DNA from 2 places in the Marinobacter sp. C2H3 genome. Region 1 is predicted to be linked to the other one. Evidence: riboswitches for the same ligand, from Rfam matches in the RefSeq annotation. Region 1 holds a riboswitch; the other holds the start of a gene.

Region 1 (3,832 bases):
CCGGCGGGCAGATCAAGAACAACGACAGCGCCGACGACGTGCGCGACGTGGATCTGACCCAGGTGCACTTCCTGACCGGCCCTGTGGGCGTGGAAGGCGCCGAGCCCGGCGACCTGCTGGAGGTGGACATCCTCGACATCGGCGCGTTCCAGGAGAGCCAGTGGGGCTTCAACGGCTTTTTCTCCAAGAAGAACGGCGGCGGTTTCCTGACCGAGCACTTCCCCGAGGCCCAGAAGTCCATCTGGGACTTCAACGGCATGTTCACCAAGTCTCGTCACATCCCGAACGTGGAATTCGCCGGCATGATTCACCCGGGCCTGATCGGCTGCCTGCCTTCCAGGGAGATGCTGGCGGAGTGGAACAAGCGGGAGAAAGAACTGTTTGATACCGATCCGGAGCGTGTACCGGGCCTGGCCAACCTGCCGTTCGCCGACACCGCGCACCTGGGCAAGCTGGCGGGCGAGGCGGCCAAGGCCGCCGCCGGTGAGGCTGCCCGCACCGTGCCGCCCCGGGAGCACGGCGGCAACTGTGACATCAAGGACCTGAGCCGCGGCTCCAAGGTGTACTTCCCGGTGTACGTGAAAGGCGCGGGCCTGTCCGTGGGCGACCTGCACTTCAGCCAGGGTGACGGCGAAATCACCTTCTGCGGCGCCATCGAAATGGCCGGCTGGATTCACCTGCGGGTCAACCTGATCAAGGACGGCGTGGCCAAATACGGCATCAAGAACCCGGTGTTCAAGCCCAGCACCATCAAGCCGCGCTACGAGGACTACGTGATCTTCGAAGGCATTTCCGTGGACGAGCAGGGCAAGCAGCACTACCTGGACGTGCAGGTGGCCTACCGCCAGGCCTGCCTGAACGCCATCGAGTACCTCACCAAGTTCGGCTACACCAAGGCCCAGGGCTACGCGTTGCTCGGCTGTGCGCCGGTGGAGGGCCACATCAGCGGGGTGGTGGACGTGCCCAACGCCTGCGCGACCCTCTGGCTGCCTACCGAGATCTTCGATTTCGACATCAACCCGACGGCGGAAGGACCGACTAAAAAGGTCACCCCGGGCACCGACGTTCCGCTGTCCCCGGACAAGGAGTAATCCATGCCCCTGTACGACTACAAGTGCCGCGACCACGGCCTGTTTCAGGAGCTGGGCACCATGGCGGAGCCGGGCAAGCCCGCCGAGTGCCCCACCTGCAAGGCGCTCTCGGCCCGGGTGATTGCGCTGCCGCCCCAGGTGCTGGGTATGGACCCGGCCCGCCGGCAGGCGGAGGCTCGCAATGAAAAGGCTCGGCACGAGCCGATCGTCTCCACTGCCGACCAGCGGGCCCGGGACGCTGAGCACCGCCAGCGCTGCGGCTGCAAGAAGCCGTCGGACGGCAAGCACATGCTGTTCTACACCGCCGACGGGAAGAAGATGTTCCCGTCCATGCGGCCCTGGATGATCAGCCACTAGGCGCCGGGGCCGCCGCCCCGATCTGTTGTCACGTGTTTGGCCCCGCGAGGGGCCTTTTTTATGGGCGGCTTGTTCTCGCGGAGTATCGTGTATATAGTGTTTTGGTCCTTGGTCAACTACCAGATGTTGTGATGGTTTTGTAACCACACCCACGGTAGACGGGAATCCGGTGAGACTCCGGAACTGACGCGCAGCGGTATTGGGGAACGAGCGTGGCAATGATGACACTGGCGATCAACAGCGCCGGGAAGTCGCCACGCAAGGCCGGATCGAACGATCCACGCCCCTGAGTCCGAAGACCTGCCAGGGACGTGCTGGTTCCAGCCAACCGGAGCCAGCGCGACTGCACCTTCGCGACTCAGGCGCCTGCATTCGGCCCATCAAGGTGAGCAGCAAACGAACATGGCCACGCACGCCTGCCAGTTTCCCTGGCCCTGTGCCGCCGGTTCGTCCTGCGTATGCGAAGGTGAAAGGAACCCAACGCGTATTCAGGAGAACGCCCCATGTCCGCCTCTGCCCTGGCCGAACCCCGGCCGACCGCTCACACCGATACCGAATCCCTGCAGGTGATCAAACGCAACGGCACCCTCGTTGGCTTTGACCCGTCCAAGATTTCCGTCGCCGTTACCAAGGCCTTCCTGGCGGTGGAAGGCGACCAGGCTGCCGGCTCCGCCCGCCTTAACGGCGCCGTGCGCCAGGTCACCGACCAGGTGGTGCAGGCCATCCGCCGGCGCCTGCAGGCCGGCGGCAAAGTGCACATCGAAGACATCCAGGACCAGGTGGAACTGGCCCTGATGCGGGCCGAGGAACAGAAAGTCGCCCGTGCCTACGTGCTGTACCGGGAGGCGCACGCCCGCCAGCGGGCCATCGACGAGCCGATGGAAGCCCACCCGCACCTGACCGTGAAAAAAGCCGACGGCACCGTGGCCCCCCTGGACCTCGGCCTGATGAAACAGCAGGTGGAGCAGGCCGCCGCCGGCCTGGAGGGCATCGAAGGCGAATCCCTGGTCGAAGACGCCCTGCGCAACCTCTACGACGGCATCGCCGAGACCGACGTGCTCTCCGCCCTGGTGATGACCGCCCGGGGCCGCATCGAACGGGAGCCGGACTACAGCGCCGTGACTGCCCGCCTGCTGCTGGAACAACTGCGCCTGGAAACCGCGACCGCGCTGGCGCTGCCCCGCCATGAGCCGCTGGCGGACCTTTACCCCCAGGCCCTGAGCGCTTTTATTCACGCGGGCATCCGCTACGACCTGCTGGACGAAGCCCTGGCCGCCTTCGATCTGGACCGGCTGGGCGCCGCCCTGAAACCCGAGCGGGACCACCAGTTCGGCTTCCTGGGCCTGCAAACCCTCTACGACCGCTACTTCCTGCACTGGAACCAGGCCCGCCTGGAACTGCCCCAGGTGTTCTTCATGCGCGTGGCCATGGGCCTGGCGCTGCGGGAAGACGATCCCAATGCCCGCGCCATCGAGTTCTACAACCTGCTCTCCAGCTTCGACTACATGGCCAGCACGCCCACGCTGTTCAACAGCGGCACCCGCCACTCCCAGCTGTCCTCCTGCTACCTGACCACCGTGCAGGACGATCTGGAAGGCATCTACGGCGCCATCAAAGACAACGCCCTGCTCAGCAAATGGGCCGGCGGCCTGGGCAACGACTGGACGCCGGTGCGCGCCCTGGGCTCCCACATCAAAGGCACCAACGGCCAGAGCCAGGGCGTGGTGCCCTTCCTGAAAGTGGTCAACGACACCGCCGTGGCGGTGAACCAGGGCGGCAAGCGCAAGGGCGCGGTGTGCGCCTACCTGGAAAGCTGGCACCTGGACATTGAGGAATTCCTGGAGCTGCGCAAGAACACCGGCGACGAGCGCCGCCGCACCCACGACATGAACACCGCCAACTGGGTGCCGGACCTGCTGATCGAACGCATGCGCGAAGACCGGGACTGGACCCTGTTCTCCCCCAGCGACGTGCCGGACCTGCACGACCTGTACGGCAACGCCTTCCGGGAACGCTACGAGCACTACGAAGCCCTGGCGGCCCAGGGCAAGATCACGCTGTTCAAAACGATTCCGGCCAAACAGCTCTGGCGCAAGATGCTCACCGTGCTGTTCGAGACCGGCCACCCCTGGATCACCTTCAAGGACCCTTGCAACCTGCGCTCACCCCAGCAGCACCGGGGTGTGGTGCACAGCTCCAACCTGTGCACCGAAATCACCCTCAACACCAGCGCCGACGAAATCGCCGTGTGCAACCTGGGCTCCGTGAACCTGGCGGCCCACATCAAAGACGGCGAACTGGACGTGCAGCGGCTCGAGCGCACCGTGACCACCGCCGTGCGCATGCTCGATAACGTCATCGACATCAACTACTACGCCGTGCCC
Region 2 (3,832 bases), 400 kb from region 1:
CCGACTCATCCGCACCGTCCCGTCATTGCCTGCTCCCACGTCTTCAGAGGCTCACATCATAACGCACGGTGGCCATGACCGTCCGGCCGGCGGCCAGGTAGTCAAAGGGCTCGAAGGTCGCGCTGTCGTAGCCCACGCTGGTGGCGTAGCGACGGTCGAACACGTTGGCCAGTTTCAGCCTCGCGGTCCAGTCCGGCAGGAACTGCCAGCTGCCCCGCAGGTCCAGGGTGGCAAAGCCGGCAAGAGGAAGGTCGTTGGCGGCGTCGCTGTAGCGGTCACCTTCGGCCACGGCGCTGGCGCCGACGGACCAGAGGCCGAACAGCCGGTCCACGTCCAGCCGGGCGGTGGTGCGGGCGCGCCGGGGCAGGCGTTTGCCGGTGTCCCGGTTCTCACTGTCGGCGTAGGCGAGGGAGCCCCGCAGGTCCCAGCGGGTGGTCTGGTAACCGGCACTCAGTTCCACGCCGCGAATGCGGGCGGTTTCCACGTTTTCCACCGTGCCAATGAAGGTGTTCGGGTCGGAGACGTAGGTGATCAGATCCCGCACGTCGTTCTGGTACACCGCCACATCCCAGAAGAAGGTGGTGTAGTGGCCGGAGATGCCGGCTTCCACCATCTGCCCCTTCTCCGGAGACAGGTCGGGGTTACCGGTGTAGTACGGCGTCACCAGGTACAGGTCGTTGAAGGTGGGCGCCCGGAACGAGGTGGCGTAGCTCAGGCGGGCGCGATGGGACGCATCCAACCGATAGCCCAGGGCCAGGCCACCGGTCTCCTTGCGGCCATAGGCGTCGTTGTCGTCCATGCGCAGGCTGGCGGTGACGTCGGTTTTCTGGAAATTCAGCAGCGCCTGGCCGAACACGGCGGTGTTGGTGCGGCTGTCCTCGGCGAAGGTATCGGTGCCGTCCACTTCATCGGTGGACAGTTCGGTGCCGATGATGAATTGCTGCACGCCGGCGGTGAGGGTGTTTTCCCAGCGGGCGGAGCGGGACAGGGTGTCGTACACGCTCGGGTAGTCGCCGTAGGTTTCCTGCTCGTCCCGGGACTGGGTGAACTGCACCCGGGTGCGCCAGGTGTCGCTGGCAACCGCGTCCAGGTAGAGGCTGCCGGCCTGGATGGTGTAGTCGGTGTCACCGCCTTCGAACTCCGTATTGCCGGAGGATTGCAGGAAGGTGACGCCGACTCCGCCGCCCTGCTCGAACGCGTGCCGGGCCCGGACCAGCCCCCCGGTATTCCGGAAGCCCCGGTCCTCACCGCCCTCCCTCAGGCTGGTGCCGTCGCTTTCCAGGTGATCCCCCGCCACCAGCAGGGAATTGCCGTCCTCGTTCAGGGTGACACCGGCGCCCGCCGAGCCGGTCTGGTTGGAGCCGCCGGACGCCTCCACCCAGCCGCCTTTCCCGGGTTTCGGATCCAGGGTGAACGCCTGGATAACGCCGCCCACGGCATCGGCGCCGTACAGGGAACTCTTGGCACCGCGGACCACCTCCAACCGGCTGATCAGGTCCGGCGGCAGGAACTGCCAGGGCGGTATACCGGCGGTGGCCGACCGCAGCCGGATGCCATCCAGCAAAAGCACGGTACCGGAGCTGCCCGCGCCGCGCAGGAAGACGCTAGTGGTCTTGCCGTAGCTGCCGTCAGACACCACATTCACGCCTGGCTGGGCCTGAAGCAGGTCCCGGAACTCCCGGGGCTGCTGGCGGCGGATCTGATCGTTATTGAGTACGGTGACCGACGACAGGCTTTCGCCCACGGTTTCTGGCCCGAGGGTGGCGGTGACCACAATCGGATCAAGCGCCCGGCCCGGTTCAGCCGCCGACGAATCCGGTGAGGAAGAGGATGAGGGCGATGCCGCCCAGGCGGCGGGGGTGGCGAAGGCAATGGCCGACGCCAGCAGGGAAACTGACAGTTTTGACATGATAAAACTCCGCAGCCGCGCGCACCCGCGCGGGTTCAGGCTTGGCTGCGGAACGGGGGCAGGCGGGCGCGGGGCCGGGCGGGCGCCACAGGGGGCGGGTACCAGAACAGGCCGATGCAACCCACCCGGCCGCCCACCGCAGCCCCGGGTGTTTTTCCAGGCCGGTCTCCGGGCTGGCAGGCGGAACTGGCGCGTTCCCGGACGACCACCTTCCCATGCCCGAGGGCACAGTGGCGCGATTGGTCGCCGTTTACCTGCTTACCGTTGCGGGGGCAGCATCGGCTTTGCCGGGCGGGGAGCCTGGCGCACCGATTTCCCGTTTCATCCGTCGCGCTTCGCGACGGACACCTGGAAAAAGTGCGGCAAGGCTAGCAAGCGCTTACCAGCCGGTCAATGGCGAGGCCGTGGCCACCGACGCGGTCGATTGCTATAGTCGTTGATTAACGGACATTTTTCCGAACACCGAACCACGCCGATCACCCGCTCGGGCCCGCCAGGGAGCGTTATGCAGCCGGAACTCATCGACATCCGCAATCACATGGCCCAGTACCCGCCGTTCGACGACCTGCCCGAGTCCCTGCTGGAACGGGTGGTGGAAAACATCGAGATCGAATATTTCCGGGCGGGCACGCCCATTCTGGAACTTGGAGAAGCGAACCAGTGGCTGTACTACATCCGCAGCGGCGCGGTGGAGGTGTTCCGCCGGTCAGGGGAGCTGTACAACCGGATCGGCGAGGGGGAAATCTTCGGCCAGTTCGGCCTGCTGATGCACAAGAAAACCCGGTTTCCGGCCACCGCGATTGAGGACACCCTGATCTATCGGATTCCGGATTCGATCTTTCAGGAACTGTTCGAGAACGACGAGAACTTTGCCGATTACGTGGAAATCGAGGACCGCAGCCGCCTGCGCTCGGCCCTGTCCCGCCGGGAAAAATCCAACGACCTGATGACCTCCCGGGTCACCCGTCTGATTTCCCGCCGGCCGGTGACAGCACCCACCACCGTGCGCCTGCAGGAGGCGGCCCGGATCATGACCGAACACGGCGTCTCGGCGCTGCTGCTGATGGACGAACAAGGCGACCGACCACGCCTGGAAGGCATCATCACCGACCGGGACCTGCGCACCCGCGCCCTGTGCGAGGCGCTGCCCTCGGAAACCCCGATCCGGGACATCATGTCCGCCGACCTGATCACCATCGACGCCCGGGATTTCATCTTCGAGGCGCTGCTGACCATGCTGCACAACAACGTCCATCACTTGCCGGTGATGGACCGGGGCGAAGTCCGGGGGGTGATCGCCCTGTCCGACATCGTCAAGTACGAGAGCCAGAGCAGCCTGTACCTGGTGAGCAACATCCACCATCAAAACACGGTCCGGGGGCTCAAGCGCATCAGCCGGGACGTGCGCGACACCTTCGTGCGCATGGTGAACGAGGACGCCAACTCCCACATGATTGGCAGCGCCATGGCCGGCATTGGCCGCAGCTTCACCCAGCGCCTGCTGGAACTGGGCGAGGAGCAACTGGGGCCGCCGCCAGTGCCCTACTGTTTCATGGCCCTCGGCTCCATGGCCCGGGACGAGCAACTGGTGGTGACCGACCAGGACAACGCCATGATCCTGGACGACGCCTTCGTGCCGGAAGACCACGACGCCTACTTCCTGGCGCTGGCCAAATTCGTCAGCGATGGCCTCGCCCAGTGCGGCTACAAGTACTGCACCGGCGACATCATGGCCACCAACCCCAAGTGGCGGCAGCCACTGGCGGTGTGGAAAACCTATTTCCGTAACTGGATGGAGAACCCGAGCGGCGAAGCGCTGCTGAACAGCAACATCTTTTTCGACCTGGACGGCATCTACGGCCAGACGGACTTTGCCGAGACCCTCAAGGCCCTGGTGGCGGACACCGCCAGCAAGAGTCAGCG

Evidence for each region. A riboswitch is a leader RNA that binds a small molecule or an ion and turns the genes downstream of it on or off. The one in region 1 is predicted to bind cobalamin.
Region 2: linked by a shared signal. The riboswitch ahead of V3388_RS10930 (TonB-dependent receptor plug domain-containing protein) and the one ahead of V3388_RS12650 (ribonucleoside-diphosphate reductase subunit alpha) in region 1 are both predicted to bind cobalamin.

The regions. Positions count from the first base shown of each region.
Region 1 covers NZ_JBBBNZ010000003.1:725,005-728,836, forward strand. Annotated here, with positions in the region: gene fmdA (formamidase) at 1-1,091, shown strand, start outside; gene V3388_RS12645 (zinc ribbon domain-containing protein) at 1,095-1,448, shown strand; cobalamin riboswitch at 1,584-1,770, shown strand; gene V3388_RS12650 (ribonucleoside-diphosphate reductase subunit alpha) at 1,952-3,832, shown strand, end outside.
Region 2 covers NZ_JBBBNZ010000003.1:326,477-330,308, forward strand. Annotated here, with positions in the region: gene V3388_RS10925 (cobalamin-binding protein) at 1-9, opposite strand, end outside; gene V3388_RS10930 (TonB-dependent receptor plug domain-containing protein) at 44-1,909, opposite strand; cobalamin riboswitch at 2,052-2,276, opposite strand; gene V3388_RS10935 (putative nucleotidyltransferase substrate binding domain-containing protein) at 2,415-3,832, shown strand, end outside.